2 regions of the Pseudoduganella sp. UC29_106 genome follow, and region 2 is predicted to be linked to the other one. Evidence: predicted binding sites of a transcription regulator. Region 2 holds the regulator's gene; the other holds the start of a gene.
What was found. The regulator NrdR, encoded in region 2, represses ribonucleotide reductase genes. The targets are predictions, from matches to a motif close to CACNANATNTNGTG.
Positions count from the first base shown of each region.

Region 1: a site for NrdR is predicted at 13,319-13,332, ahead of ACHMW6_RS30280 (ribonucleoside-diphosphate reductase subunit alpha). Genes of this name have one in related genera too.

Region 1 covers NZ_CP171977.1:6,068,689-6,083,950, forward strand. The annotation lists gene ACHMW6_RS30240 (hypothetical protein) at 1-5, shown strand, start outside; gene ACHMW6_RS30245 (chemotaxis protein CheW) at 893-2,374, opposite strand; gene ACHMW6_RS30250 (methyl-accepting chemotaxis protein) at 2,377-4,077, opposite strand; gene ACHMW6_RS30255 (IS110 family transposase) at 4,370-5,593, opposite strand; gene ACHMW6_RS30260 (hypothetical protein) at 6,078-6,716, shown strand; partial or broken gene ACHMW6_RS30265 (chloride channel protein) at 6,688-8,443, opposite strand; gene ACHMW6_RS30270 (MarR family winged helix-turn-helix transcriptional regulator) at 8,440-8,853, opposite strand; gene ACHMW6_RS30275 (ribonucleotide-diphosphate reductase subunit beta) at 9,141-10,247, opposite strand; gene ACHMW6_RS30280 (ribonucleoside-diphosphate reductase subunit alpha) at 10,350-13,265, opposite strand; gene ACHMW6_RS30285 (sigma-54-dependent transcriptional regulator) at 13,652-15,121, opposite strand; gene ACHMW6_RS30290 (sensor histidine kinase) at 15,118-15,262, opposite strand, start outside.
Region 2 covers NZ_CP171977.1:1,877,440-1,892,701, forward strand. The annotation lists tRNA gene ACHMW6_RS09685 (tRNA-Lys) at 19-94, opposite strand; tRNA gene ACHMW6_RS09690 (tRNA-Lys) at 121-196, opposite strand; gene ybgF (tol-pal system protein YbgF) at 323-1,072, opposite strand; gene pal (peptidoglycan-associated lipoprotein Pal) at 1,163-1,684, opposite strand; gene tolB (Tol-Pal system beta propeller repeat protein TolB) at 1,719-2,981, opposite strand; gene tolA (cell envelope integrity protein TolA) at 2,981-3,853, opposite strand; gene ACHMW6_RS09715 (ExbD/TolR family protein) at 3,863-4,300, opposite strand; gene tolQ (protein TolQ) at 4,316-5,008, opposite strand; gene ybgC (tol-pal system-associated acyl-CoA thioesterase) at 5,026-5,424, opposite strand; gene ACHMW6_RS09730 (SDR family NAD(P)-dependent oxidoreductase) at 5,541-6,287, opposite strand; ZMP/ZTP riboswitch at 6,427-6,528, shown strand; partial or broken gene glyA (serine hydroxymethyltransferase) at 6,617-7,862, shown strand; gene nrdR (transcriptional regulator NrdR) at 7,947-8,405, shown strand; gene pilV (type IV pilus modification protein PilV) at 8,509-9,426, shown strand; gene ACHMW6_RS09750 (PilW family protein) at 9,489-10,313, shown strand; gene ACHMW6_RS09755 (PilX N-terminal domain-containing pilus assembly protein) at 10,310-10,921, shown strand; gene ACHMW6_RS09760 (type IV pilin protein) at 10,918-11,370, shown strand; gene ACHMW6_RS09765 (Tfp pilus assembly protein FimT/FimU) at 11,298-11,816, shown strand; gene ribD (bifunctional diaminohydroxyphosphoribosylaminopyrimidine deaminase/5-amino-6-(5-phosphoribosylamino)uracil reductase RibD) at 11,923-13,020, shown strand; gene ACHMW6_RS09775 (riboflavin synthase) at 13,029-13,652, shown strand; gene ACHMW6_RS09780 (hypothetical protein) at 13,649-13,960, opposite strand; gene ACHMW6_RS09785 (flavodoxin domain-containing protein) at 13,914-14,978, opposite strand; partial or broken gene ACHMW6_RS09790 (PepSY-associated TM helix domain-containing protein) at 15,021-15,262, opposite strand, start outside.

The sequences.
Region 1 (15,262 bases), 3.1 Mb from region 2:
TGTAAACCCGTCCGGCCCTGCGGTGGACCAGGCGAATTATTCATCGGCACAAACCCGCTTGCGGTTTGCGCTAATGAATTCGGTACCCAGCTGAACTGCTGCACCTCCTCACAAGTGCAGCGCTTCAGCCATCGAACCCGCCGCCGTATGCTGGGCGACGAGTCAGAAATCTTGTTCGAGATGTGTCGGGCGGGCGTGTACTCAGCTCCTTCACCCCATCATCGCGCCACGGTCCTCTTATCAGCGTCAAAGAAAAAACCGCCCGGCCTGAGCTTCGATCAGGCGAGCGGCTTCGCTGAAATCGGTGTGGACTTATGCATACTTATGCGTTTGTGCTTCCCATGTTTTTCGATTTTTGCGGTAACAACACACTCCAAAAAAGAGCGCTTGCAAATTCACGCGTTTTCAAGTTCGTAAAGTACACGAAAACCTTACCGTTGCGCAACCAGCACGATTGATTTTCTCGCTCTTTTTTTGCATTCATCTGCGAGATGGCGCACATTGAAGCGCGCATCGCATGCCAGTTTGAGCTCGCATCGATGCACCCACACGCGCTTCGCTTTTCACTTCGCTTGGCATACGTCCTTTATCTAAAGGCCGTATGGAAAGCAGAGGGATACGTGATGCGATCATCGATGCCCCAACGAAGCACTGCGATCATCACCGCGACTTTTTTCGTCGCCATTACGCTACATGACGCGTTAAAGCGCCTCTTGCGCTTCATCGCGCGGCAGCAGCGACGATGTCTTCACACACTCAACGAAAACTGAAGGCGATCAGTAAGGCATCGATGCGGTGCGCTGCCAGCATGCGCGCCGCCGTGTCGACGGCGTGGACCAAAGTCATAGGACAGCATATTCCGCTGTCCGTCCGGATGCAACTGGAGGGAGAGTCAGGCGAGTTTGCGCAGCAGGCTTTCGGCGTCGAGCAGGCAGATGGTGTGGCCCTCTCCCAGCTCCAGCACTTCGCTGGACTCGGCGTGCATGCCGTGTTCGCCGGGCTTGCGCATCAGGGATGGGGTGGCGAAGCGCTTGGCATCGTCGACGGTGACGATGTCGCACACGGCGTCGGCGATCAGGCCGAAGCGCTCCTCGCCGCGTTCGATGACCAGCACTTTCTGCTGTCCTTCGCCGGCCGGCGGCATGCCATACAGCCGACGCAGGTCGACCAGGGTCACCAGCTGCTGGCGCAGGTTGAGGATGCCGTGCACATAGCCGGGCATGCCCGGCGCCTGCGTAATGTCGCCCGTGAGATCGATGATCTCGCGCACCTGGCGCAGTTCCAGCGCATACAACTCATCCACGCGGAAGGTCAGATAAACCTTGCGGCCGCCGGACTTGCGCGCCGCGACCGCGCCGCCTTCGTCCGGGAACAGGTTGCGGTGACCCTGGTGCAGTTCGCCGATCTCGGACTGGGAGAAGATGCCTTCGTGATCGAGCAGGATCACATCGTCCTGGCCCGGCCGCGCCACGCAGCCGGCAAACATGGCGCTGCGCGATTTGCTCAACAGCGGGATCGGCATCACGTCATCGCCGCCGAAGTGCACGATGCTTTCCACCGCATCGACCAGAAAGCCGATGGTAGCGCCACCGATGCGTGCCACCAGTACGCGCTGATCTTCCTGCGCCCCGCCGGCACATGCGCCACCGGCCAGCGTGGCGAAGTCCACAACCGCCACCTGGCTGCCGCGGAAGGCCATGCGGCCCAGGCAAAGCTTGCTATTCAATACAGAAGACTGCAGCTCCGGCACGCGGATGATTTCCTGGATGGCCTTCATCTCCAGCGCGAAGTGGGCGCCTGCGGCGCGGAAGCTGATGGCGTGGCGGCGCTCGCCCACCGCGCGCAACTGGCGCTGGCGCGCTTCGCCGGCCGGCCCGCGCATGGCCAGCACCTGCGGCACGTTCTCGATGCGCACCAGGCGCTCGACGTCCAGCACCTGGATCAGGCGCCGGCCCTGGTCGAGCAGGATGGTGCCCGCCACCACGCCGGCCGCGCCCTCGGTATAACGCAGGGTGCTGCGCTGTTCGGGGCGCACGCGCAGCACGTCGCCGATTGCATGCACCAGCAGCCCGACCAGCACATCCTGGTGTTCGATGATGGCGATCTTGTGGCTCGCCTCACCCGCCGGCGCCGACGCATCGAACAGGCGCGCAAGATTGACCACAGGGATCACGCTGCCGCGCAAGGTGAACATGCCTTCTAAATAGTATGGAGCGAGCGGCACGACCGTCATGCGTTCGGGGAAGTTCACCACTTCCCGGATGCACATGGCCGGCAGCGCGAATTCGTCCGTGCCCAAAAGAAAGGAGCCGAACAGCTCCACGGCCGGCTGGGCGATGGCGTCCGGCGCCGCAACAACGCGCAAGGCTTCCACGCTTACACCACGAAGCCGGCGACCAGCTTGTTCAGGTCGGCTGCGAGCTGGTTCAGGTTGCCGGTGGAGGCGGCAATGCTGTCGCAGCTGCCGGCCGATTGCTCGGTGGCCTCGGCGATGTGCTGGATGGCCGAGCTGACTTCGCGCGCGGTCAGCAACTGTTCGCGCGCTTCGCTGGAAATGTCGGCAATGGCCTGGCTGGTCTTGCCCACGCCCTGCACGATCTTGTCGAAGGCTTCGCTGGCCTGGCGCGAGATTTCGCTGCCGGTGTTGACGCGCTTGACCGACTCGTTGATGAGCTTGGAGATTTCCTTGGTGGCCTGCGAGGAGCGCTCGGCCAGCTTGCGCACCTCGTCCGCCACCACCGAGAAGCCCAGGCCATGCTCGCCGGCACGCGCCGCTTCGATGGCCGCGTTGAATGCCAGCATATTGGTCTGGTTGGCGATGTCGCTGATCACCTTGACGATTTCGCCAATGTCTTCAGACGAGCGGTTGATCAGGTCCATGGCTTCGATTGAGCGCGCCACGGCCTTGGCGCCCGCCTCCGCTTCGTCCTGAGTGCTCTTGGCCAGGTCGTTGGCGCTGGACGTGTTGCCGGCGATGGCGTCGATCGAGCGGGTCAGGCCATCGACGGCGGCATTCATTTCTTCCACGGTGGCGCCCAGCGCCTGGGCGCTGCTGGCAACGACGCTGGAACGGCTGGCAATCGCTTCCGCGTCGTCTGCGAAGGCAGTGGCGGAGGTGACGACCTCGCCGATCACGCCACGCAGGTCGGCCATCATCTTGGCGATGCCGGCGCCGAGGTGGTCGATCGCTTCATCGCCTTCCTGCTTCAGCTGGGTGGTCAGGTCGCCCCTGGCGGCCTTGGCGACGGCGTCCAGCAATTGCTCGATCTTGCGCGCATCCGCTTCGGCCTTGGCCTTCACGCTCTCTTCCATCATCACCTGCTCGGTGATGTCGATGGCGAACTTGACGATCTTACAGGGCTTGCCGTTCAGGTCGAGGATAGGATTGTAGGTGGCCTGGATCCAGATCACCTTGCCGCCGTTGCCGACGCGCTTGTAGCGGCCGCTGTCGAATTCGCCGCGGTTCAGCTTTTGCCAGAAGCGTTTGTAGTCGATGCCGTTGGCGTAATCGGCATCGCAGAACATGCGGTGGTGCTCGCCCTGGATATCGTCCAGCGAGTAGCCCATGGTGTCGAGGAAGTTGTTGTTGGCGGTCATGACATGGCCGCCCATGTCGAACTCAATCACGGCCTGGGCCTTGTCGATGGCGCTGACCTTGCCTTCGTATTCGGCGTTGCGCAGCTTGCTGGCGGTAATGTCGGTGGCGAACTTGATCACCTTGTAGGGACGGCCCTCGGCATCGAACACCGGGTTGTAGGAGGCGTTGATCCAGATTTCGCGGCCGCCCTTGCCGATGCGCTTATAGTCGCCCTGCTCGAAGTGGCCGGCGCGCAGGCGCTCCCAGAACTGGCGGTAAGCTTCGCTGGCGACCAGCGAGGGTTCGCAAAACATCGCGTGGTGCTTGCCCTGCACTTCTTCCAGCGTGTAGCCGACCGCCTTCAGGAAGTTGTCGTTGGCGTGCAGGATGGTGCCGTCCAGCTGAAACTCGATCAGGGCTTGAACCCGGTTCAGTGCAGTATTGATGGCCTGGAGCTCGAGCTCCTGCAGCTGGCTTTCGTGAGTGGCTGGGCTGTTCATTGAGGATTTCCTTATGGGGTCGTAGGATGTTTCCTACCGGAATCTCAAGTATAGTCACCGTGCACCGCCGCAAACTCACCAATTATCACCGCACCCTGAAATCGTTGTCTATAGCCAACGGCAATTGACACTTAGAAATTGATAGTCGTTACCTCCCCCATCAGCTCGCGTCGAACTGCGCGTATAGGGAGGGGTACTTGATTTTTCGGTTTTTAGCGTGAAAGAATCAGGTATCAGGGCGAGCTAGTACCTGACTCACCAAAGGCCAGTGTGGTATTAACTCGGACGGCAATCAGGCTTGAACTGGCTTGATGTATCCAAATTTGTTGAGCGCCTTGAACCAGCGCGGGGCATTGCGCTGCACCGACATGGCCTCATAATCGGCACTGCTATCGCGATAAGGTTGTTCGCGCCTGAGGATGTAATAGATGGTGCGCAGCATCTTGTGAGCGACGGCGACGATAGCGCGCTTATACCCTCGTCGCAATTTCATGGCTTGGAACTTCAATTTGAAGACGCATTTGGTGCGGCTGGCAGCATGTGCAAACTCGCACAGCAGGCGACGGATGTAGTTGTTGCCTTTGCCGGCCTTGCCAGTTTTCCGCTTACCAGCAGATTCGTTATTGCCCGGACAGATACCCACCCAGGAGGCAAGGCGGTCAGCGCTGTTGAACAGCGACATGTCAGTACCGATTTCTACCAGCAGCATGGCTGCGCCTATTAGATCGATACCGGGCATGGTCTGCAGCAATTTTAGCTTGGGCTGCTCATTGGCCAGTTCGCTGAGCAGGCGTGCGTCGAAGCGAGCGATGCGTGCCTCAATTTCGTCGATATGTCGCATTAGCTCATCCAGTACAAAGCGGTGACTCCGGCTCAAGTCTCCTTGCACAGCGTCGAACAGTTCTTCTCTGCTGGCTTTAAAGCGGCGCCCAGCCAGATCGAGTATTTCATGGGGCGCCTTACCTACAATAATGGCTTTGACCATGGCACGGGCCGATTGTCCAAACACATCGCTGACGACGACACTCAGGCGGATGCCGCCATCGCTCAGTATTTTATGCAGGCGATTCTTTTCCGAAGCTAGTTGGCCAACCAGTTTTTGTCGTTGTCGCGCGATAAGACGCAATTCGCGCAATGCAGTGGGTGGCACGAAAGAGGCGCGTAGCAGGCCTGCCCGCGCCAGCATGGCCAGCCAATGCGCGTCTGCCACATCGGTTTTTCGCCCAGGGACATTCTTGACGTGACGCGCATTGACCACTTTGGCCTGAATGCCCACCATTTCCAGCGCTGCATAAGGGCTCTTCCAGTAAATGCCGGTACTTTCCATCACGACTTCGTCAGGCTTCAGAGCGGCTGCCCAAGCTGCGAGCTCCTGGCGATGTCGCTTGAAGGCACCAAATTGCCGCTGCTCAATCCGTTGCGTACCGTCGGCTTCCTCAATTAAGGCGCAGGCAGTGATTTGGCTCTGGTGCACATCCAGGCCAATCACGCGTTTGTAGAGTGTTTGCAGTTCCACATGACCTCCCGCTGTTTTACACTGATGGAGGAAAGCGGCGGATGTGGCCTGAAGTCTGCCTGAGGGCACCGAAGCGCCCACGGCCTTTTTAGCGTGCGCTCTCTAGGAAGCAATCCGGGGTACGGATCAGGTCAAGGGATCATGTTACTAACGGGGTCTGACCGCCAAAAAACACAACGATCTCGATCCGCCGCTTTCTCTCCCCAGTCTAGTTTCTTTCATCCTCCGGGGCGGCGGTGTGCTCCGCCATGCCTGTTACTAAAACGCGATATCCCTTACTACTTCGCGCGGGTCGTCGCTATTTTGTCGGAGTTTGCTCTATTAGGGGAACTAATTCGCGCTGCCCACTCCAACGAACACAGGCCACACGCATTTAGTACCGATTCGCGTTCTGAAGGGCAATTTTAGTAACAGCCAGTACGTTTTAGCAGGCATTGGAAGGAAGTAGTAGCGCTTAGTAAAAACCGACTTTTGGAGACCCATCATGTCTACGCTCCATTACCCGATTCGCTTGCCCAGCGATCTGTTGGAAACCCTGGGCGAATTCACCGGCCAATGCTGGTCGGATTCTTTAGCACTGGAGCCGTTTATTTGCGAGGCGATACGCAACTACGTACGGCCGGCAGCGGCGGCCGAGGCGCAGCCAGCGGAACCGTCCGGGACCGGATACCAATGGAAGCAGGTCTTCCTTCCCGATGGAACACGGTTGCGCGCCAGCTTTGGCGGTCACAATTATTTCGCGAAGGTGGAAGGCGGCGAAATCAAGTATGGCGAGCATGCGATGTCGCCGTCGCGCTTTGCAAATCTTCAGGGCAGCGGCAATCGCAATGCATGGAAGGCCGTCTGGCTCTGCCTTCCTGGCAGTGAAGAATGGCTGCTTGCCGATGTCTGCCGGTCCGCACGGTATACGGCAATAGCGCGCCTGATTGGAGACATTGCTTCGGCCGAGCGCCCGCCGCAAGCGAGAGAGCGTGCCGAAGCACGTCAAGCGCCTCTGGCGCACCTGGCGGCGCCGGCCGAAATGGTCGCCGCAGGCACCGTGCGGGGGATCGCCTTCCGGGAGTCTGTGATGAACCAAGGCAGCCGGCGGAGGCTTAATCCGCTTTTTCGGCCTGCAATGTAAAGCGCCTGAAAGTGTGCCGCGTGTGCTCCTCGTTGTGCAAGGCCAGCGAAGATTTGATCAGGTCGCTGCGGCTGATCACGCCCACCAAAAGGCGGCTGTAGACATCGTCTACGACCGGCAGGCGCTCCAGGTCGTGCACCGCCATGCGCACGGCCACGGTGCGGCAGGTTTCGCCGCGCAGGGCGACGATGGGGGTGTTCACGCCATATAGGTCGCGTACGAAAACGGCGCCCTCGCTGCGGTCCAGGCCAGCGCGGTCCAGCATGCCGACCACGGCGCCATCGCGCGTGACCGGGTAGGCGCGGTGCCGCTGCGTAGCGCCGAAATGGGAGTGCAGCACGTCGGCCAGCAGCGCATTGGCGTCGATGGACTGCGGCGTGGCGCTCATCACTTCTTCCACGCTGTGCCGCTCCAGCGGATCGATGCCGTATTCGCGGTAGATGTGGTGGCCGCGACGGGCGATCTTTTCGGTAAGGATGGAGCGGTGCATGGTGATGACCGTGAAGCCGTAGGCGACGACCGATGCCGCCAGCACGGGCAGCAGCGCGTTCGTGTCGTGCGTCAACTCGAAGGCGAACACGGTGGCCATGATGGGTGCGCGCATCATGCCACCCAGCGTGGCGGCCATGAAGACCAGCGGCCAGACGGCCGGCGAGCCGCCCGGCAGATAGGGGCCGAGCACGGCGCCGAGGCCGGCGCCCAGCATCAGCAGGGGGCGCCAGCACGCCGCCCGAGGTGCCGGAGCCGAGGGCGATCAGCCAGATGATGGCCTTGACGATCAGCAGGCCGGCCACCACGCTGCCTGCCAGGTGGTTCTGCAGCAAGTCCCCTATCACGTCGTAACCGACGCCCAGGGCGCGCGGCTGGAAATAGCCGCCGATGCCGATCGCCAACGCCCCCAAGGCGGGCCACCACATCCAGTGGATCGGCAGTTTGTGGAAGCCGTCTTCAACGCGGTAGAGCGCGGTGGACAGCAGCCAGGCCATGGCGCCGCACAGCAGGCCGGCGAGCACGCAGGCGAACAGGGCCGTCGGCTGCAGCGCGGGGCTTTGCTGCGGGAACAGCGGCCCGGCCTCCATCACCAGCGGACGCAGGAAGCCGGCCACGGCGCAGGCAATCGCCACCGGCAGCAGGCTGCGCGGACGCAGTTCGAACAGCAGCAGTTCGACGGCCAGCAGCAGCGCCGCGATCGGCGTGCCGAAAACGGCTGTCATGCCGGCCACGGCGCCCGCCACCAGCAGGGTCTTGCGCTCGGCGTCGTTCAGGTGGAAGTGCTGGGCGATCAGCGAACCGACCGCGCCGCCCGTCATGATGATCGGACCTTCGGCGCCGAACGGCCCGCCGCTGCCGATGGCGATGGCCGAGGCCAGCGGCTTGAGCACCGCCACCTTGGGCGACATCGCGCTGCGCTTGAACAGGATGGCTTCGATCGCTTCCGGAATGCCGTGGCCGCGGATCTGCTCGGAGCCGTAACGGGCGATCAGGCCGATGATCAGCGCGCCGATCACCGGTACCACGATCACCCAGGCGCCCAGCGCGTGGTCGGCGGGCGAGTGCGCTTCGGTGGACAGCGTCTGGTAGAAGAACAGGTTGGTGAAGAAGGCGATGGCGTGCAGCAGCACCCAGGCGGTGCCGGTGCTCAGGATGCCGATGACGGCGGCAATGGCGCCGATCGGCAGCAGACGCGCGTCGCCGCTGAAGTCGCGGCGGGAGTCGTAGGGTTTCATGGTTGGGCCGGCAGGTTGGGAATCGTGAACACGCCGGCCAGCGATTGCAACTCGGCACGGTGGATTGCGGCCAGGCGCGACAGCACTTCTTCGCCGGCCGGCAGCAGGTGGATTTCGACGCGGCGGCGGTCAAGCGCGCTCTGCCGGCGCTGGACCAGGCCGGCGGTCTCGCAACGGGTCAGCAGCGCGACCACGCCGTGCTGCTGCGCCTGCAGCCGCTCGGCCAGCTCCCCCACCGTGGCCCAGTCGCGGCCGGGGTAGCCCTTGATGTGAAGGAGCAGCAGGTACTGCAGGGGCGTGATGCCCTCAGCCTGCGCGGCATTCTCCGAAAAACGCTCGAAGCGCCGCATCTGGTAACGGAATTCGGACAAGGCCGAGAAGTCGGCCTTGCTTAGTGGCGAAGATGACATGGCGAAATTTATATCACGTTATGATGTAATTTAGCCGTAAATCATACCATCGAAAACCCGAGACGTAACCCTGGTGTCTGCCACATCGTGGCAGACACCTGCTTTATGCCGTGGGTTCTAAGAGCGTCAGCGGCGCGCGAGAAAACCAACGGCGTAACCCTGGTGGCTGCCACGTCGTGGCAGCTACCTGCTTTATGCCGTGGGTTCTAAGAGCGTCAGCGGCGCGCGGAATGCAAAAAGGGCCGGGTCCCTTGCAGGACCCGGCCCTTTTCAGGCAAGGCGAAAAATCAGTCCCAGCTCAGCGCGCCGCCGGTCTGGTATTCGGTGACGCGGGTTTCGAAGAAGTTGCGTTCCTTCTTCAGGTCGATCATTTCGGACATCCATGGGAATGGATTCTCGTCCTGGTCGAACAGTTGCTCGAGGCCGATCTGGACCGCGCGGCGGTTGGCGATGAAGCGCAGGTAGCCCTTGAACATGGCGGCGTTCAGTCCCAGCACGCCACGTGGCATGGTGTCTTCGGCGTAGCGGTATTCCAGCTCGACGGCTTGCAGGAACAGCTGCTTGATCTCTTCCTTGAAGGCCGGGGTCCACAGTTGCGGGTTTTCCAGCTTGATGGTGTTGATCAGGTCGATGCCGAAGTTGCAGTGCATGGACTCGTCGCGCAGGATGTACTGGTACTGCTCGGCAGCGCCCATCATCTTGTTCTGACGGCCCAGCGCCAGGATCTGGGTAAAGCCGACGTAGAAGAACAGGCCTTCCATCAGGCAGGCGAACACGATCAGGGACTTCAGCAGTTGCTGGTCGCTCTCAATGGTGCCGGTCTTGAAGGCTGGATCGGTCAGGACGTTGATGAACGGAATCAGAAACTGGTCCTTGTCGCGGATCGACGCCACTTCATTGTAGGCGTTGAAGATTTCCTGCTCGTCCAGGCCCAGCGACTCGACGATGTACTGGTAGGCGTGGGTGTGGATCGCTTCTTCGAACGCCTGGCGCAGCAGGTACTGGCGGCACTCAGGCGCGGTGATGTGGCGGTAGGTGCCCAGCACGATGTTGTTGGCGGCCAGCGAGTCGGCAGTCACGAAGAAGCCGAGGTTGCGCTTGACCAGGCGGCGCTCGTCTTCGGACAGGCCGTTCGGGTTCTTCCACAGCTCGATGTCGCGCTGCATGTTCACTTCCTGCGGCATCCAGTGGTTGGCGCAGCCGGCCAGGTATTTGTCCCAGGCCCATTTGTACTTGAACGGCACCAGCTGGTTGACGTCGGTCTGGCCGTTGATGACGCGCTTGTCGTCGGCGTTCACGCGCAGGGCGACCTGCTCGGCGCTCGCTTCGGCGGTGGCGCCCATCGGAGGGGTTTGGCGCGGGGTTGCCGCGGCTTCATCATCCCAGGATAGCATTTTGTTGAGTTCCTTCTCTTTAAGCTTTTAAACCCGAGGCCAAAATCCAGTGCCTGCCACATCGTGGCAGGCACTTGTTTTGCCGGTTCTATGTGTATTGTATTACTGGCAGGCTTCGCACTCTTCGAAACCGTCGTCACCCGGACGCAGGTAGCAGGCGGCGCCTTCGACCACGGCTGGTGCTGCCTCGACCGGAGCGGCCGGTGCGGAGCTCAGCGCTGCCGGGGCGTTGGCCGACACGGCGTTCAGCGCGCCGGTGCGGGTGGTCGACTTTTCCATGTGCGACGCAGCGATGGTGCGCAGGTAGTAGGTCGTCTTCAGACCGCGCAGCCATGCCAGCTTGTAAGTCTCGTCCAGTTTCTTGCCGGAAGCGCCAGCCATGTAAATGTTCAGCGACTGGGCCTGGTCGATCCACTTCTGGCGGCGCGATGCAGCTTCCACCAGCCAGGTTGGCGAGATTTCGAAGGCGGTGGCGTAGATGTCGCGCAGGTCTTGCGGCACGCGGTCGATCTTGCTCAGGGAGCCGTCGAAGTACTTCAGGTCGGCAATCATCACTTCATCCCACAGTTCGCGCGCCTTCAGGTCGCGCACCAGGTAGGCGTTGATTTCGGTGAACTCGCCGGACAGGTTGGACTTCACGTACAGGTTCTGGAAGGTCGGCTCGATGCAAGCGGACACGCCAATGATGTTCGAGATGGTCGCGGTCGGAGCGATCGCCACGCAGTTCGAGTTGCGCATGCCGAACTTGGCGATGCGCTCGCGCACCGGCGTCCAGTCCATCGCGGACGACAGGTCCTGCTCCAGGTAGCCGCCGCGGTTTTCAGCCAGCAGCTTGACGGAATCCTGCGGCAGGATGCCGCGGTCCCACAGGGAACCTTTGTAGGACTCGTACTGGCCGCGCTCTTCCGCCAGCTCGGTCGACGCCAGGTAGGCGTAGTAGCAGACCGCTTCCATCGAGGTGTCGGCGAAAGCAACGGCTTCCTGCGAAGCGTAAGGCACGCGCATCATGTGCAGGCAGTCCTGGAAGCCCATCACGCCCAGGCCGACCGGACGGTGGCGCAGGTTGGCGTTGCGCGCCTTGTCGACAGCGTAGTAGTTGATGTCGATCACGTTATCCAGCATGCGCATCGCGGTGCGGATGGTCTTCTGCAGCTTGATGTGGTCCAGCTTGCCCTCTTTCATGTGGGCAGGCATGTTCACGGAACCCAGGTTGCAGACGGCGATTTCGTCTTCGTTGGTGTTCAGCGTGATCTCGGTGCACAGGTTGGAGCTGTGCACCACGCCCACGTGCTGCTGCGGCGAACGGATGTTGCATGGGTCCTTGAAGGTGATCCATGGGTGGCCGGTTTCGAACAGCATGGACAGCATCTTGCGCCACAGGTCCAGCGCTTCGATCTTCTTGAACAGGCGCAGTTCGCCCGCGGCCGCCTTGGCTTCATAGCCCAGGTAGGCTTCTTCGAAGGCCTTGCCGACCTTGTCGTGCAGGTCCGGGCAGTCGGACGGCGAGAACAGGGTCCAGGTGCCCTTTTCCATCACGCGCTTCATGAACAGGTCGGGAATCCAGTTCGCGGTGTTCATGTCGTGGGTGCGGCGGCGGTCGTCACCGGTGTTCTTGCGCAGGTCGAGGAATTCCTCGATGTCCATGTGCCAGGTTTCCAGGTAGGCGCAGACGGCGCCCTTGCGCTTGCCGCCCTGGTTCACGGCGACGGCGGTGTCGTTGACCACTTTCAGGAACGGCACCACGCCTTGCGACTTGCCGTTGGTGCCCTTGATGTGGGCGCCCAGCGCACGCACCGGGGTCCAGTCGTTGCCCAGGCCGCCTGCGAACTTGGCCAGCAGTGCGTTTTCCTTGATGGCGTCGTAGATGCCTTCCAGGTCGTCGGACACGGTAGTCAGGTAGCAGGAAGACAGCTGCGAACGCAGGGTGCCCGAGTTAAACAGGGTCGGGGTCGACGACATGAAGTCGAAGGTCGACAGCAGGTTGTAGAACTCGATGGCGCGCGCTTCGCGGTTTTCTTCGTTCAGGGACAGGCCCATCGCGACACGCATATAGAAGGCCTGCGGCATTTCGATGCGCACATCGCGCACGTGCAGGAAGTAGCGGTCGTACAGGGTCTGCAGGCCGATGTAGCCGAATTGCAGGTCGCGGTCGGCCACCAGGGCCTTGGCCAGCTTGGCCAGGTCGAACTTGGCCAGCTCAGGGTTCAGCAGCTCGGCGTCGATACCCTTGGCGATGTATTTCGGGAAGTATTCGATGTATTCGGCGGCAGCTTTCGCTTGCGGGGTTTCCTTGCCGAAGACTTCCTTGCGGATGGTGTGCAGCAGGATGCGGGCGGTCACTTGCGAGTAAGCCGGGTCCTTTTCCATCAGCGCGCGGGCAGCCAGGATGGCGGACTTGTGCAGCTCTTCGACCGGCACGCCGTCGTACAGGTTCTTCACGGTTTCAGCCAGGATGGCGTCGGAATCGACGTGCTTTTCCAGGCCGGAGCAGGCGGCGCTGATCAGGTCGCGCACTTCCTGCATCACCAGCGGACGGCGCACGCCGTTTTCGGTGACGGAGATTTGCGGCTCGGCAGCAGCGGCGGTGCCTTGCGCTTCCTTTTTCAGGCGGCGTTCTTCCATGTGCTTGGCGCGGTACAGCACATAGGCGCGGGCCACGTCGTGCTCGCCGGAGCGCATCAGGGCCAGTTCCACCTGGTCCTGCACGTCTTCGATGTGGAAGGTGCCGCCGGACGGCTGGCGGCGCACCAGGGCGTTCACGACGTTATTCGTGAGCTGCTCCACCAGTTCGCGGATGCGCGCGGACGCTGCACCCTGGCCACCATTCACGGCGAGAAACGCCTTGGTCATCGCCACGGCGATCTTGGACGGCTCGAAAGCGACCACGGCGCCATTGCGGCGGATGATACGGTAGTCGCCCAGCGCGCTGGCTGGGGTGGTCAGACCGCCGGCGTTAGCGCCTGCGGCTGCCGGTGCTTGTGGCACTGGGGTGATGGAGGTGTCTTGAGTAGATTGCATTTAGGCTCCCACGATAACGCGTGTCAGGTATGTTTTCTTACGGCAATTACGACCACTACATCTAGTGAATCGGATAAATCCATCCACTAATTGTAGTGACGGCTTCCCGGACGCACAAGGGCAATTTTTTAGAGCCCGGACAATATTTCTATTGACTTTTCAGTTCGCCGGAAACGGCGGGCGATCGACGGTTAGCAAGTACTAACTGAGTAATTTTATTGCTCAGAAAGTAAGCAAAGTTGAGCCCCGGCAGGGTATTGTGCATTGGCAAAAACGCTACAGGTTCGGGCTGGAAAAGGGCCGGGGGACGGCATTATAAACCCACGGCGTGAAGCAGGTGTCAGCCACGATGTGGCTGACACCAGGTCTATGCCGTGGGTTCTGAATTACGCCTCCGGCTCCTGGATGTTGAGCTTCTGCATCTGGTAGCGCAGCTGGCGGAAGCTGATACCCAGCAATTGGGCGGCCTGGGTGCGGTTGTAGTTGGTCTGGGCCAGGGCGCGGATGATGATGTCACGCTCGACAGCAGCCAGATAGGCCGGCAGGTCGCTGGGCAGGACATCGAAGGCCGGCAGCGGCGGCATGGCCGACACTGGCGCGGCCGCAGCAGGCGCGGTCGGCGCAGGCGTGACGACAGGCGCCGGCACGGCCGGGACGGAGACAAAGGCCGGCGCAGCGGGCGCAGTCACCGGCGGCGGCGCAGCGTAAGGCGCGCCCTTCAGCGCCAGGTCCTCTATATTAATAACGCCATCGTTGGAGAAAGCCAGCGCCCGCTCAAGAATGTTCTCCAGCTCGCGCACATTGCCCGGGAAGGAATACGAGCGCAGCGCGTCGAGCACGCCCGGCCCCAGCGTGACCTTGTGTTCGAAGGTGCCGAGCCGCGACAGGATCGCCTCGGTGAGTTCTTCCAGGTCGTCGAGCCGTTCGCGCAGCGGCGCCAGGCGCAGCTCGATCACGTTCAGGCGGTAGAACAAGTCCTGGCGGAACAGGCCCTCCTCCACCAGCTTTTCCAGGTTCTTGTGGGTGGCGCTGATGATGCGAACGTCCACCGGCTCCTCGGACGTGGCGCCGATCTTGCGCACGCGCCGCTCCTGGATGGCGCGCAGCAGCTTGACCTGCATGGCCAGCGGCAGGTCGGCCACCTCGTCCAGCATCAGGGTGCCGCCATTGGCGGCCTGGAAGAAGCCGTCGCGCTCGTCGGCCGCGCCGGTGAAGGCGCCCTTGCGGTAGCCGAAGAACTCGGCCTCCATCAGCGCTTCCGGAATGGCGCCGCAGTTGACGGCGATGAAAGCCTTGTCCGCGCGCGAACTCTGGGCGTGGATCTCGCGCGCCGCCAGCTCCTTGCCGCTGCCCGACTCGCCATTGATGGCGATCGGCGCCATCGAACGCGCCAGGCGTCCGATCTGGGCGCGCAGCGCCTGGATGGCGGCCGAGTGGCCGCGCAGGCGGCTGGTGACGGCGGGCTTGTCCGCCGCGGCAGGCATAGCATCGTTCAGCTTCAGGGCCGACTGCACCATCACGCGCAGCTGATCCAGTTGCACCGGCTTGCTGACGTAATCGAAGGCGCCCGCCTTCAGCGCCACCACTGCGTTGTCGGCGCTGCCGAAGGCTGTCACCACGGCGATCGGGATATTCTTGCCGCTGGCCGTCACGTCGCGCACCAGCTCCAGGCCCAGGCCGTCCGGCAGGCGCATATCGGTCAGCACCAGGGAATACTCGCTCTCGGCGTAGCGGCGGCGCGCTTCGGCCAGGGTTTCGGCGCTGTCCACGTCCAGCCCCATTTTCAGCAGCGTTATTTCCAGCAATTCGCGCAGGTCGGCTTCGTCATCGACGACCAGGACACGTGGAGACCTCATGCAATTCCCTTGTTGGCTTGCGCGGCATGCCGCGCGAAAGTAATCACGAATCGTCCGCTCGACTTGCGGCCGCCAGCTGCCATTTCGGAATCGAAGCGGTATTCGTAATCCAGCATGGCCTCGTTATTCAAGCACAATTCG
Region 2 (15,262 bases):
GGCTTCCTTGATAATTCTTGGTAGGCCGTGCGGGATTCGAACCTGCGACCAACGGATTAAAAGTCCGCTGCTCTACCAGCTGAGCTAACGACCCAATGTACAACTTGTTCTGCTTTCGAATGGTAGGCCGTGCGGGATTCGAACCTGCGACCAACGGATTAAAAGTCCGCTGCTCTACCAGCTGAGCTAACGACCCGTCGAAAGAAGAAGCAGGATTATAGGCCCCTCATCTGTTCTTGTCAAATGCTTCGGAGCACTAAACCAAAGTCAGATCCTGGTGGCTGCCACGGCGTGGCAGTCACCGGTTCGGGGCCTCGGGCTGTTATTTGCCCTTCAGGCGGTCGCGGGCGGTGGCGGCGGCCTGGGAGTCCGGATAGCTCTTGATCAGCTCCTGCAGCGTCTTCTTGGCGTTGTTGACTGCCTTCAGCTCGGTCTGGCAGCTGGCGATGTTGAGCATGGCTTCCGGCGCGCGCGGACTGTCGGCATAGTTCTTCACGACGGCTTGCTGGGCGACGATGGCGGTCTTGCAGTCACGCTGGGCGTAGTAGGCGTTGCCGAGCCAGTACTGGGCGTTGGCGGCGTAGCTGGACGCCGGATAGCGCTTCACGAAGTCGCTCAGCAGGCTGGCCGCGCCCTTGTAGTCGCCATCCTTGAACTGCTGCATGCCGGTGTCGTAGGCCTTCTGCTCGGCCAGGTCGACCGACGCGGTCTTGCCGTCGATGGTCACTTCACGCGGCTCCAGCTTGCGCAGGCGCGCGTCGAGGTCGGAGTAGAAGTCTTTTTCACGCTTGGCGGCGGTATCGATCGAATGCGCCAGCAGTTCCACCTGGCCGCGCAGACGGTTGATTTCTTCCATCAGGTTCTGCTGCTGTGCGATCAGGTCCAGCGTAGCGCTCTTGTCGGTCTTGGTGTCGATCAGGTTCTTCAGGTCGCCTTCCATCTTGGTCACCCGGGTGCGCATGTCGAGGATGGCGCGGCGCGCTTCATCGTCGTCGAACAGGCCGGCGGAGGCGGTCAGGGGCAGGGCGGCAAAGGCGGCCAGCACAAAGGCTGTCTTGGCGAATTTGATCATGGTTGGACGCTTTCAGTGCTCAAATAAAAAAACGGGGCAGGGCGCAGTATAAACTGCGCGCCACCCCGTGTGCGTGTCTTACAAGAAGGATTACTTGTACACGATGTCAGCACGGCGGTTCTGTGCCCATGCTTCTTCGTTGTGGCCTTCAGCTTTCGGCTTCTCTTTGCCCAGGGACACGGCTTCCATGCGGGCTTCCGGCACGCCCAGGGCTGCCATCGACTTGCGCACGGCTTCAGCGCGCTTCTGGCCCAGGGCCAGGTTGTACTCGGCGCCGCCGCGTTCGTCGGTGTTACCCTGGATCAGGATCTGGCGCTGGTTCTTGGCCAGGTAAGCGGAGTGGTTCTGCACCACTGGCTGACCGTCGGCACGCACCACGTAGCTGTCGAAGTCGAAGTACACGGAACGGTTGGCCAGAACGCCTTTCGGATCGTCCAGCGGATCGATCGACTTGGTTTCCACCGGTGCTACCTGGCGGGTGTCAGCTGCCGGCGGGGTAGCTGGCTTGGACTCTACCACCGGTGCTGGCTCTTTCACAGGCACGGAGGTCGAGCAAGCGGACAGCAGGGCCGCACTGGCGATGAGGAAGGCTACACTTTTTACGTTTTGCATTTTGCTTCTCCTGGTCGTTGATAAGTTTACTGCTTCACTTCATGAAAGGACCCCAGGTGGGTTCCTTGATATTGCCCGCCTGAATAGTCAGGCGTTGCTTTACTCGGCCGTCTACCGACACTACAGCCAGCGACTTGCGTCGTCCCGATTCCGTCGCGTACAGCAGGTACTGGCCGTTCGGCGCGAAACTCGGCGATTCGTCGCTGGTCGTATCGGACAGGCGTAGCTCCTGACGGGTTTCCAGGTTCAGCACATACAGCTGGAAATTGCCGTCGCGGCGGGAAATGTAAGCCAGCGTCTTGCCATCGGCGGAGATGCGCGGGCTGATATTGTAGGGGCCACCGAAAGTAACGCGCTGGGCCTCACCGCCGTTTACACTCATGCGGTAAATTTGTGGGCCGCCGCTGCGGTCGCTGGTGAAGTAAATGTACAGGCCATCGGCCGAGAACTGCGGCTCGGTGTCGATGCCGTTGCTGTTGGAGACGCGGCGCAGGCCGCTGCCGTCGGCATTGGCGACGTAGATCTGGGTATTGCCGGTCTTGGACAGTGCTACCGCTACCTTGCTGCCGTCAGGCGACCAGGCCGGCGCCGAGTTGCTGCCCTTCTCGTTGGCGATCACGGTGCGCTGGCGGGTCATCAGGTTTTGCACATAGACCACCGGCTTCTTCTGTTCGAAAGAGACGTAAGCGACCTTGGTGCCGTCCGGCGACCAGGACGGGGAGATGATCGGTTCGTTCGAGCTCAGGGCCAGCTGCACGCCTTCGCCGTCCGCGTCCGCCACTTCCAGGCGGTAGCTGCGGCCTTGCTGCGTCACGTAGGCGATGCGGGTGGAGAAGGCGCCCTTGATGCCGGTCAGCTTCTCGTACACGTCGTCGGCGATGCGGTGCGCGGCCAGGCGGCCGTATTGCGGCGGCGCCTGCTGGTCCAGTTGCGACAGCTTGGACGACTGGATGGTCGACATCAGCTTGTAGCGCACATCGAAGGAGCCGTTGCCGGCCGGGGTCACGGTGCCGATCACCACGGCGTCGGCGCCGCGCGACTTCCAGGCGCCGTAGTCGATGGTGTTCATGTCGGTGATGGTGCCGGCGTCGATGATTTTGAAGGCGCCGCTGCGCTGCAGGTCGGACTTGATGATCTCGGAGATCTGGGTCGGCGCCTGGCCTTCGTTGACGAAGGTCGCCACGGCGACCGGGATCTGGTTGCTGCCGACGCCGGTGATCTCGACGCGCAGCTGGGCCTGGGCGGAGACGCTCAGCGCCGCACCGGCTACTACAAACAGGTATTTGATTTTATTCATCAGGGCAAATCCTTCAGGTTGAACACGATATCCAGTTCCCGCTCCACCGTCCCATCCTTCTTCTTGGGCAGGGGCGAAGACTTGTTGATCGCATTTTCCACGGCGGCGTCATAGGATGGCACACCGCTGCTCTTGATCTTGCGGACCGAAATCACTTCGCCGGTCGGCAGCTGGGTGATGCGGAAGACACCTTCCACGTCCTGCTTGCCGCCCGTGTACGAAACATTGCTCTGAATCTTGGCCTTCAGCGCCGCCACATAGCCGTTATCGATACGCGGCGCAGTGGACTTGGCAGCCGTGCCGGTCGCCGTGCTCGCCGCCGAACCCGTGATGCGTTTCATCTCGGCTTCGCGCGCCTTGGCCAGCTTGTCGGCTTCCTTCTTCTCGGCCAGCTTCTTCGCTTTTTCTTCGTCCTTCTTCTTTTGCTCGGCGAGTTTCTTCTCTTCGAGCTTCTTCTCTTCTTCCAGCTTGCGCTGCTTTTCTTCCTCAAGCTTGCGCTTCTCTTCGGCCAGGCGTTCCTGGCGCTCCTTCTCCAGCTTTTCCTTCTTGCGCTGCAGGGCGATATCCGGCTCCTGCGGCTTGGGCTGCACGACCTCCGGCGGTGGCGGAGGAGGCGGCGGCGCCTGCTTCACCGGCTCCGGCTCGGGTTCAGGCTCCGGCGTGGGCGGCGGCGTTGGCGCGGCCTGCTGCGTGGTCATGTCCCACACTTCCGCTTCCACCCCAACCGGCTCCGAGCTTTGCCAGCGGATGCCGCCCCACAGGAACACGAACAGCAGCACGTGCATGCCGATCGCCAGCGAGAGCGAGCGGAAGCCGTCGTGCCGCTTGGGCACGCGGTATGGTGAACCTACGCTCGCTGCTGCACTACTCATGGTTATGCCTTACTTCGTTGCCAGGCCGACGCGGTTGATGCCCATCTTCTTCGCTTCCGAAATCAGCTGGATCACGTCGTCGTACTTGCTTTCCTTGTCACCGGCGATCAGCACCGGGTAGTCCGGGTTGGCCTCGTGGATCTGGCGCAGCTTGCGCACCAGGGCGTCGCGGTTCGGCTCCGTCTCCGGTGCTTCCGCGTTCTTGCCGGCGATGCCGATGGACAGCGCGCCATTCGGCTTCACCGTCACCTGGATGTACGTATCGGGTGGCCGCACCGCCTTCTCGGCGTGCGGCAGGTCGATCGTGCTCGGATTGTTCGAGCTCGGAATCACCATGAAGATAATCAGCAGGCAGAGCATCACGTCGATATACGGCACGACGTTGATCTCCGACTTGAACTTGCGGCGGCGGCCGCCGCGCATGCTGCTGGAGAATGAGGAGGCCATGGCTGTTGGTCCGCCTTATCGCGACTGGCGCTGCAGGATGTTCGAGAACTCTTCGACGAAGCTCTCGAAGCGGATGGCCAGGCGGTCGATGTCGTGCGAGAAGCGGTTGTAGGCCACCACCGCAGGGATCGCCGCGAACAGGCCGATCGCGGTGGCGATCAGCGCTTCCGCAATGCCGGGCGCCACGGCCGACAGCGTGGCCTGCTGCACATTGGCCAGGCCGCGGAACGCATTCATGATGCCCCACACGGTGCCGAGCAGGCCGATGTAAGGGGACACGGAACCGACCGAAGCCAGGAAGGCCAGGTGGGCTTCCAGCGCATCCATCTCGCGCTGGAAGGCCGCGCGCATGGCGCGGCGGGCGCCATCCAGGATGGCGCCGAGATCCAGCACTTCGCGGCTGGTGGCGTAAGCCTGCTTGCCCTTGATGAATTCACCCATGCCGGCTTCGAAGATGCGGGCCAGCGCGCCGCTGTTGGCGCGGTTGCTGCCGGCGCTCTGGTGCAGGGCGTGCAGGTTGCCGCCGGCCCAGAAGGTCTTTTCGAACTCGATGGTCTGCTTGCGCGCGGCGCGCACGTCGAACAGCTTCTTGAAGATGTAGGTCCAGCTGACCAGCGAGACGCCGAGCAGCAGCGCCATGATCAGCTGAACGATCAGGTGCGCGTGGGTGATGAGGGCGATGAAGGAGAGGTCTTGAGTGACGTTCATTATTTCACTATCTGGTTTCAGGGTCGCATGCGGGCGGCCACGGCATCGGGCACGGCGCGCGGACGCAAAGCGGAATCCACGCAGCCGACTTTTACATGGGCCGTATTGAGCAGGCGGTCGCCGCACCATGCTTCCTGCACGAACTGGATCGAGGCGCGGCCCAGCTTTTCGATTCTTAATGTCAATTTTAGTACATCGTCCAGCTTTGCCGGCGCATGATAGTCGGCGCTCACGGACTTCACCACGAACATCGCGTCATGTTCTGCCAGCAAAACCTGCTGTCCAACGCCGATAGCGCGCAACCATTCGGTCCGCGCGCGCTCGAAGAACTTCAGGTAATTCGCGTAATAGACAATTCCGCCGGCATCTGTGTCCTCGTAATAGACACGGACCTCCCAGTTGAACTCTGACGACATGTTGGTTTGACTACTTAATGTGATTAAGCAACATTTTACGTCAATTTGTGATTCGAATTGCGTAAATGCAGGTTATGTAACAATCTCTTACGTTTTTCCCTTATTAACCCGCCATTTTAGCTCCGTTTGATATTGAATGGGGAGAAACCTTGGCAGGTCGGCATCAGCTCGATCAGGTTAACGTTGATATGGGCCGGCAAAGTGGCAATCCAATAGGCCGTTTGGGCGATGTCGTCGGCCGTCAGGGGCAGGGTGCCTTCATAGACTTTGGCGGCCGCCGCATCGTCACCCTTCAGGCGCACGTTGGAGAATTCGGTGCCGCCGCACAGGCCGGGCGCCAGGTTGGTGGCGCGCACGCCGCTGCCCACCAGGTCGGCGCGCAGGTTCAGCGTGAATTGCTCGACAAAGGCCTTGGTGGCGCCATAGACGTTGCCGCCAGGGTAGGGGTAGTGGCCGGCGACCGAGCCCAGGTTGATGATGGTGCCGCGGCCGCGCTGCACCATGCCCGGCAGCAGGGCGCGAGTGACGGTGACCAGGCCGGTGCAGTTGGTGGCGATCATGGTTTCCCAGTCTTCCAGGCTGGCTTCGTGGGCGCCTTTCACGCCCAGCGCCAGGCCGGCGTTATTCACCAGGACATCGATTTCACGCCAGCCCTCGGGCAGGGCGGCGAAGGCGGCGTGGATGGCGGCCTTGTCGGATACGTCCAGCTTCAGCGGCAGCAGGTTCGGGCCCAGTTCGGTGGCCAGGTCCTGCAGGCGCTCGGTGCGGCGGCCGGCGGCAATGACCTTATGGCCGTTTTTGACGAAAATGTGCGCCATGGCGGCGCCAAATCCGGCGGTGGCGCCGGTAACGAGAACTATCATGGGTCCCTCAAGGTGGCAATCGAACACATAGACACGGGGCAGATCTTTGATCCGCCGCAAATTGTAGCCGATATGACAGTTTTGACGGTGTTTTGACGTTGCTCGGATTTGCCGCATGAAATACAATCTTGGCTCCATTACTGTCTCACGTAACTGGCGAAAAGCCGGCGCTGGCCGGCGAGAGGTGGGCAACCACCGGGGAACGTGAGATTTCAACAAGCCGTTCGCCTGGGCAGCCAACGATGGAGTCGTGCGAAGACGGCTGCTCTGACTGATTCCGGCGCCCTCATTCGATCCAATCTGCCTTAGATAAAACTTGGAGTTTTTTCATGTTCGCTAAAGATCACACCCTCGCCAATGTTGACCCGGAACTGTTCGGCGCCATTCAGAACGAAAACAAGCGCCAGCACGACCATATCGAGCTGATCGCTTCCGAAAACTACACCTCGCCGGCAGTGATGGCCGCCCAGGGTTCCCAGCTGACCAACAAGTACGCCGAAGGCTACCCGGGGCAAGCGCTACTACGGCGGTTGCGAATACGTGGACGTCGTCGAGCAGCTGGCCATCGACCGCGTGAAGCAGCTGTTCGGCGCTGAAGCCGCCAACGTGCAGCCGAATTCCGGCTCCCAGGCCAACCAGGGCGTGTTCTTTGCTGTGCTGAAGCCGGGCGACACCATCATGGGCATGTCGCTGGCGGAAGGTGGCCACCTGACCCACGGCATGGCGCTGAACATGTCCGGCAAGTGGTTCAACGTCGTTTCCTACGGCCTGACCGCTGCAGAAGACATCGACTACGACGCGATGGAAGCCCTGGCCAAGGAACACAAGCCGAAGCTGATCATCGCCGGCGCGTCCGCCTTCTCCAAGAAGATCGACTTCGAGCGCTTCGCCAAGGTGGCCAAGGCCGTTGGCGCCTACTTCATGGTGGACATGGCCCACTACGCCGGCCTGATCGCCGCCGGCCTGTACCCGAACCCGGTGCCGCACGCCGACTTCGTGACCTCGACCACCCACAAGTCCCTGCGCGGCCCGCGCGGCGGCATCATCCTGATGAAGGCCGAACACGAAAAGGCCATCAACTCCGCGATCTTCCCTGGCATCCAGGGCGGCCCGCTGATGCACGTAATCGCCGGCAAGGCCGTCGCCTTCAAGGAAGCGCAGTCGCCTGAGTTCAAGGAATACCAGCAACAGGTGGTGAAGAACGCCGACGTGCTGGCCAAGACCCTGATCAAGCGCGGCCTGCGCATCGTGTCCGGCGGCACCGAGTCGCACGTGTTCCTGGTGGACCTGCGTCCGAAGAACCTGACCGGCAAGGAAGCCGAAGCGATCCTGGGCCAGGCCCACATCACCTGCAACAAGAACGGCATCCCGAACGATCCGCAGAAGCCATTCGTGACTTCCGGCATCCGCCTCGGTTCGCCGGCCATGACCACCCGCGGCTTCAAGGAAGCGGAAGCGGAGCAAGTGGGCAACCTGATCGCTGACGTGCTGGATAACCCGAACGATGCAGCGACCATCGAGCGCGTGAAAGCCGCGGTGCAGGTGCTGGTCGACAAGTTCCCCGTTTACGCTTAAGCCGACGGTTGGTACTATCAGGGCGCCGGGTCGAAAGGCCTGGCGCTTTTTTCATTAGAATAGTTAAATTCAGACGCCTCCAACATGAAATGCCCGTTTTGCCAGCATGACGATATCCAGGTCCTCGATACGCGCGTATCGGAGGAGGGGGATGCCATCAAGCGGCGCCGGCGCTGCGTGAACTGCGACAAGCGCTTCACGACCTGGGAGCGCATCGAGCTGACCATGCCTTACGTGGTCAAGAAGAACGGCAGCCGCACCGAATTCGCGGCGTCCAAGCTGCGCGCCAGCCTGATGCTGGCATTACGCAAGCGTCCCGTGGCGGCCGAGTCGGTCGACAAGGCGATCGCCTCCATCGAAGAAAAGCTGCTGACATCCGGCCAGCGCGAGGTTGACTCGGGTTACATCGGCGAACTGGTGATGCAGGAGCTGCAGCGCCTGGACAAAGTCGCCTATATCCGCTTCGCCTCCGTCTACAAGAATTTCGAGGACCTGGCCGAGTTCCAGGACGCGATCGAGAAATTCGAGCGCAAGCCGCGCTGACAAATACTCGCCGGAAATTTTCGGTTTCCCTCTCATCCTTTGATCTGACGCAAACGCGCCTCTCTACCGCTGGCTAATGTGAACAGCGGGGGAGGGCCTTGTCATGCGCAATGCTACCGTTGCGGCTGCGAACGCCGCAGCCGGGTTCACGCTGATCGAAGTGCTGATCGCCACGCTCGTGCTGGCGCTGGGGCTCGTCGGCGGCGTCGCCATGCAGCTGCATGCGATGCGCACGCGCTACGAGTCGGCGCAACTGTCGCGCGCGGTGCAACTGGCCGCGGGCATGGCTGAACGCATCCGCGCCAACGCCGCGCAGACTTCGGCTTACGTTGGCTTCGATTACGACACCGCCACGGACCCGCATCCTCCTGCCTTCGCCCCAAGCGCCGCCCCGCCTCGCGCCCCCGTCCCCATCGCTGCCGCTGCCGCCACAGCCTCTGCCGCAGCGCCTGCTGCCGTTGCCCCCGCTCCTGCCCCCGCCGCTTGCCTCGACGCGTCCTGCTCGCCTGCCGAGCTGGCCGGCGCCGAGCTGTCGGAGCTGCAGCGCGCCGTGGCCCGCCAGTTCGCCACGGGCCGCGCACGCATCTGCCGCGACGCGCAAATGTGGCAAGCCCGGCGCCTGCGCTGGGCCTGCACGGGCGGCGACACCGACCCTTTGGTCATCAAGATCGGCTGGCGCGGCAAGAACCCCGACGGCACCCCGCCGCACCTTCGGCGCCGACGACTTCGCCCCCGGCGTCGCCATCGCTGTCGCCGCCGCGCCCCTCGCCGCCGCCGCGCCACCACCGCATCCTCGCCATCGCTCGCGCAACCCGCGCCCACCGCGCCGCCGCCCGCCCCCATCGCGCCGTCGGCCGCGCCCACCGCGCCGCCGCCCGTGCCCACCGCGCCGCCGCCCGCCCCCATCGCGCCGTCGGCCGCTCCGCCAGCGCCGTCCACGCAGCCGCTTGCGCGGCCCGTCCCGTCCGCGTCGTCGACGGCGCCGCAGGCTTCGACGCTCACGTCTGGAGGCTCGCCATGAGCCCGCGCTGCTCAACCATTTGCTCTAAGACGCGCCAGTCAGGCTTCAGCCTCGCTGAAATCATGGTCGCGTCAACAGTAGGCCTGCTGCTCACGCTGGTCGCCACGACAATGCTGCTGGCCGCAAATGCCAGCTACCTGAACACCGGCGCCAGCACGCGCGTAGACGACAGCGGACGCTTCGCGCTGGCCATCCTCGCCCAATCGATCCGCCAGGCCGGCTACCACGACAACGCCGGCACCCCGGCCGTCGAGCCCGCGGCCATCACGGGCCTCGATGCGGCCAGCCTCCGCCCACGGCGCCTCCATCGACCATCCATGCCAGCCGAAGCCAACCGCAGCGACGTCCTGCTCATCCACTTCACTGGCAGCGCAGACGGCGCCATCGTCAACTGCGCCGGCTTCGACGAAACCGGCGAGCACGCCTGGAGCATCTTCTATGTCGCGAAGGCGGACGACGGCGAGGCCGAACTCCGCTGCAAATACAAAGGCGCATCCAGTTGGGCGTCGGACGCGATCGTACGCGGCGTGGACAGTTTCCAGGTCCTCTACGGCATCGACACCGATACACCGCGAGACGGCATCGCCAACCAATACCTGACCGCCAGCACCATCGCGGCACTGGACGGCGAGATTGACCCCGTCGGCGCCACCGCCGAAGAGCGCGACCGGGACCGCGCGCAGAAATCGAACTGGCGGCGTGTGGTCGCCGTGCGCGTGGCCTTGCTGCTGCACGGCGAGTTCGGCTCGCGTCCGCCCGGTAGCCTGCTGCAGCGCTACGAGCTGTTCGAGGGCGAGCCGGCAGTGGACGAGGCCATGATGCCCACGCCGCTGCAGCGACGCGTGCGGCGCGTGTTCACGGCCACGTACGCGGTGCGCAACCTGTGAGGAGGCGGACATGGGACGGCGCCGAGCGCGGCGTGGCATTGCTGGTGACCTTGCTGATGTTGGTGGCAGTGCTGCTGCTGGGCGCGTCCGCGTCCACAATGGCGCTGCTGGGCGAGCAGGCCGCGCGCGCCGAGCGCGACCGGCTCATCGCATTCCAGGCAGCGGAGGACGCACTCATGGACGCAGAACGCGACATCGAATCCGGCCGCTCCCCAGCGGACCCACCCGCCACGCCGCCCGCGCAGCCCGCGCCGCAAGCACGCTCGCCGGCCTGGCAGCTCGTCGACCTGGCGAGTGATGCGACGACGCCGTTCGGCGTCCTGTCCGGCGCCGTGATGGAAACAGGGGAAGGTTTCGAGCCCTTCCGCCGCCCGCGCTACCTTGCTGAAAGACTACCCCGTCCGGGCGGCGGCTTTTTCTACCGGGTCACGGTGATCGGCTTTGGCAGCCGCTCCGACACCGAGGTCGTGCTGCAATCGACCTACCGCCGCGCCGCCGACGCCCCACCGGGCGCGTCCGGCCCGAGCGGACGGCTGAGCTGGCGCGAAATCGCCAACTGGCGCGAACTGCACGCCGCCGCCCGCGCCGGAAGAGAGGAAAAGCCATGAGCGTCCGTGAAGCCGGATTCACGCTGATTGAAATGCTGGCCGCCGCCGCGATCGCCATCCTGCTTGCCACCGTGGCGCTGCCGGTATTCCAGCAGGCGGTAATCGCATCCAAGCGCGCGGAAGCGCAAAGCCTGATGGAAGAGCTGATGCAGCAGCAGGAGCGTCACTTCACCCAGTTCAACACCTACATCGCCTTCTCGTCCACCGCCACCGAGCCGGAGGCGCGCCAGTTCCGCTGGTGGTCGGGACGCTCGCCGCCCCGCAGCGCCTACGAACTCGAAGGGAAAGCCTGCGACGGCGACGATATCCGCAACTGCATCCAGCTGATCGCCAGACCGGGCACCGCGCAGGTCGACAGCCACTTCCAGGACCGCCAATGCGAACAACTGACCCTGACCAGCACCGGCCAGCGCGGCGCCACCGGCCCCGCCACCAACTGCTGGCGCTGAGCGCCGTCCGCACCGGATGCCGGCGTGCCGGCGGCGTCTCCCTGATCGAGCTGATGATCGTCCTGGCCGTCGCGTCCATCATGCTCAGCAGCGCTTTGCCCAGCATGCGCCAGGCCATCGAAGCCCTGCAGCTGAAAGCCGCCTCCGGCGACTTCGTGGCTGCCATCCACGAAACCCGCGCCCAGGCTCTCGCCCAAGGACAAATCGTCACGCTATTACCCAACAATGGCGACTGGAAGCAGGGCTGGACCCTCTTGATTGACGCCAACGCCAACCGCCGCTCCGACCCGGCGAGCCTGTTCTGCGCCGCCACGGCGCCCTGCCAAAAGGCATGGAAGTGCGCTTCCGGTTCACCGACCAAACGGTGCCTTCCTACATTGCTTATAATTCTGCTGGACGCAGCTGTCGCGCCGCCCATGCCAAGGCTTCCAATTTCGGCACCGTAACACTGGTCATCGGCGAACAGCAGCGCAATATCAAGATCAATATGCTGGGCCGCGTGCGGCTGTGCGACCCGGCCCGAGAATCGCCCTGCACCGGCGTGGACTGAATATGCGAATCAATAGCGACCTGGAAGGCATGCAGCTTGCCCTGCAATGGGCGGAGAAAGGCCTGTACACCACCTCCCCGAACCCGCGCATCGGCTGCGTGATCGTGCGCGACGGCGAAGTGATCGGCGAAGGCGTCACGCAGGCCGCGGGCCAGGATCACGCCGAAATCCAGGCCATGAAGGACGCCCAGCGCCGCGGCAACGACGTGCGCGGCGCCACCGCCTACGTCACGCTGGAACCCTGCAACCACCACGGCCGCACGCCGCCATGCTCCCATGCGCTGGTGCGCGCCGGCCTTGGCCGCGTGGTCGCCGCCATGGAAGACCCGAATCCGCTGGTGGCCGGGCAGGGCATGGCCACGCTGGCCGCCGCCGGCATCCAGACCAGCACCGGCCTGCTGGCCGCTGAAGCCCACGAAATGAATATCGGCTTCTTCAAGCGCATGAAAACAGGTCTGCCCTGGGTGCGCATGAAAGTCGCCGCCAGCCTGGATGGCATGACGGCCCTCCACAACGGCAAGAGCCAGTGGATCACCGGTCCGCAAGCGCGCGCCGACGGTCACGCCTGGCGCGCCCGCACCTGCGCCATCCTGACCGGCATCGGCACCGTGAAGGCCGACGACCCGCAACTGAACGTGCGCGAAGTGCAGACACCGCGCCAGCCGCGCCGCATCGTCATCGACAGCAAGCTTGAAATCAGCCCGCAAGCCCGCATTCTGGAAGGTGGCAATACGCTGATCGTGGCCGCTGCACATGACGAAGCAAAGGAAGCGGCGCTGCGCGAAAAAGGCGCCGAAATCATGGTACTGCCCAATGCCCACGGCAAGGTGGATTTGCCGGAGCTGATGCGCGAACTGGGCCGGCGCCAGATCAATGAAGTGCACGTGGAAGCAGGCACCAAGCTGAACGGCTCGTTGATCCGCGAAGGCTGCGTTGACGAATTGCTGGTCTACCTGGCGCCCATGCTGATCGGCGACGCGCAAGGCATGTTCGCGCTGCCCGAACTGGCGGAGCTGGCCGGCGCCAAACGTTTGAAATTCCATGAGGTGACCCAGGTCGGCGACGACCTGCGCATCCTCGCCCGATTCAACTCTCAATAAAGACCATTATGTTTACTGGAATCGTAGCCGCTGTCGGCAAAATCAAAACGGTGACGCCGCTGGAAGGCGGCCATGACGCAGGCGTGCGCCTGGACGTGGATGCAGGCGGCCTGCCAATGGCCGACGTGGCCCTGGGCGATTCGATCGCCCTCAACGGCGCCTGCATGACGGTGGTGGAGAAGACCGAGACTGGCTTCACCGTGGACGTGTCGCGCGAAAGCCTGAACAAGACCGTGGGCCTGGACACGACCACCGAAGTGAATCTTGAGAAGGCGCTGACCCTGGCCGAGCGCCTGGGCGGCCACCTGGTTTCCGGCCACGTCGATGGCCTGGGCACCGTGCGCGAATTCGACCCGGTCGGCGAATCTTTCGAGCTGGTGATCGAAGCCCCGCGCGACCTGGCGAAATACCTGGCCTACAAGGGTTCGGTGGTGGTGAACGGCGTATCGCTGACGGTGAACCGCGTCAGCGACACGGGTACCGGCTGCGAATTCTCGATCAACCTGATCCCGCACACAATCCAGGTCACCACGCTGAAGCACCTCAAAGCAGGCGCCAAGGTCAACCTGGAGATCGACCTGATCGCCCGTTACGTGGAGCGCATGCTGTCCGCTGCGGCGAAGGGCGCTTAATACACGTCGCGGCAATAGCCGCCTTCGGCCTGCAGCAGGTCGAGGTGGCTGTCGCCGAGGATGCGGCGCAGCGCCGCATCGACCGCCGCTCCCATGGCCGTGCCGCCGCAGACATAGATCACGGCGCCGGCCGCCATCCAGTCGCGCACGGCCTGCGCCTGCTGCTCCAGCAGGTCCTGCACATAGCGCGGGCCTTCGCCGCCGCGCGAAAATACAAGGTCGCAGCGCGCCAGCACGCCGCTGCGCTGCCACGCCTCCAGTTCATCCCCGTACAGGCGGTCCGCTTGCGGCGAGCGCTCGCCGAACACCAGCCATGCGCGCTGCAGTCCCCAACTCGGCGCGGTGCGCCAGGTGGGAGCGCAGGCCTGCCAGGCCGGTGCCGGCGCCGATCAGCAGCATGGGCCGGTCGCTTTGCGGCGGACGGAAGCCGGTGTTGGCGCGCAGGCGCAGCGGGATCACGCCACCCAATGAAGCATCATGCGTGAGCCAGCCGGACGCCAGGCCAAGGCTGCCATCGTCCAGCACCGTTTTGCGCACCAGCAGTTCCAGCCGGCCGGCGCCGGGCAGGCAGGAGATGGAGTAGCTGCGCGGACCGGGCAGGCTGTTCTCGCGCTCCGGCGGCATCACTTCCGCGATATCGCCTGCTATCCATTCGCAGGCCGTTCCGGGCGGCGGCGACAAGGCGATATGCCAGGTTTCCTCTCCCGGGCTGCCCGCGTTCAGCAGGCGGCGTTCGTACAGGCGCCAGTCGCTGAAGGGGGCATCCTCATTCATGCTGGCCGGAACGCAGGCGCCCAGTGAGGCCAGCCATTCGCGCCAGTTGTCCAGCGCCGCGCGGTCGGCGGGGCCGTTGACTTCCACACGGGCGCGGATAGGCTGGGCGCCGCTCGCCTCCAGCCAGGAATCGATGCGGCGGCCGAAGGCGCAGAAGTCGTCGTGGGCCCTGTCGCCCAACGCGAGAACGGCGTAGCGCAGCTTTTGCAGCTGAAGGGGAGCAGCCATCGTATTGCGCTCGAAGCTGCGTGCGGTATCCGGTGGTTCGCCTTCGCCATAGGTGCTGGCCACCACCAGCAGCGTGCCGGCGGAGGCCAGCGCATCAGGTGTGAGCTTGTGCAGCGAGCTGGCGCTGGCCTGCACGCCGCCTTCGTTCAGCGCGGCCACGGTGCGCCACGCCAGTTGTTCGGCGGTGCCGCTCTGGCTGGCGTAGGCGACCACGATGCCGTCGGCGCCATCGCCCGTGCCAGTGCCGGTGCCGACGCCGACGCCGGCCAGTGCCGCCGCCTGCCGCGCCAGCGCCTGGCCCCTGCGGCGGTTCAGGTACAGCATCCATCCGGTGATGAAGAAGCCCGGCAACGTGATGGCCGCCGCCGCGACGACAAGCCGGCCGGGCAGGCCGAAGAAGGCGCCGCGATGGACCGGAACCATGGCCTGCATCATCTTTGCCCCCAGCGCCTGGCTGTCGTAGCGCGTCAGCTTGTCGACATGGCCGTTGGCCAGGTTGATCATCGCGATATCCTGGGCACGGTTATGCGTGGAACCGACGGGCAGGTGGGCCATGCGCACTTGTTTCGCCGAGGCCTTGGGTACGGTGATGGTGACAATCTCGTAGT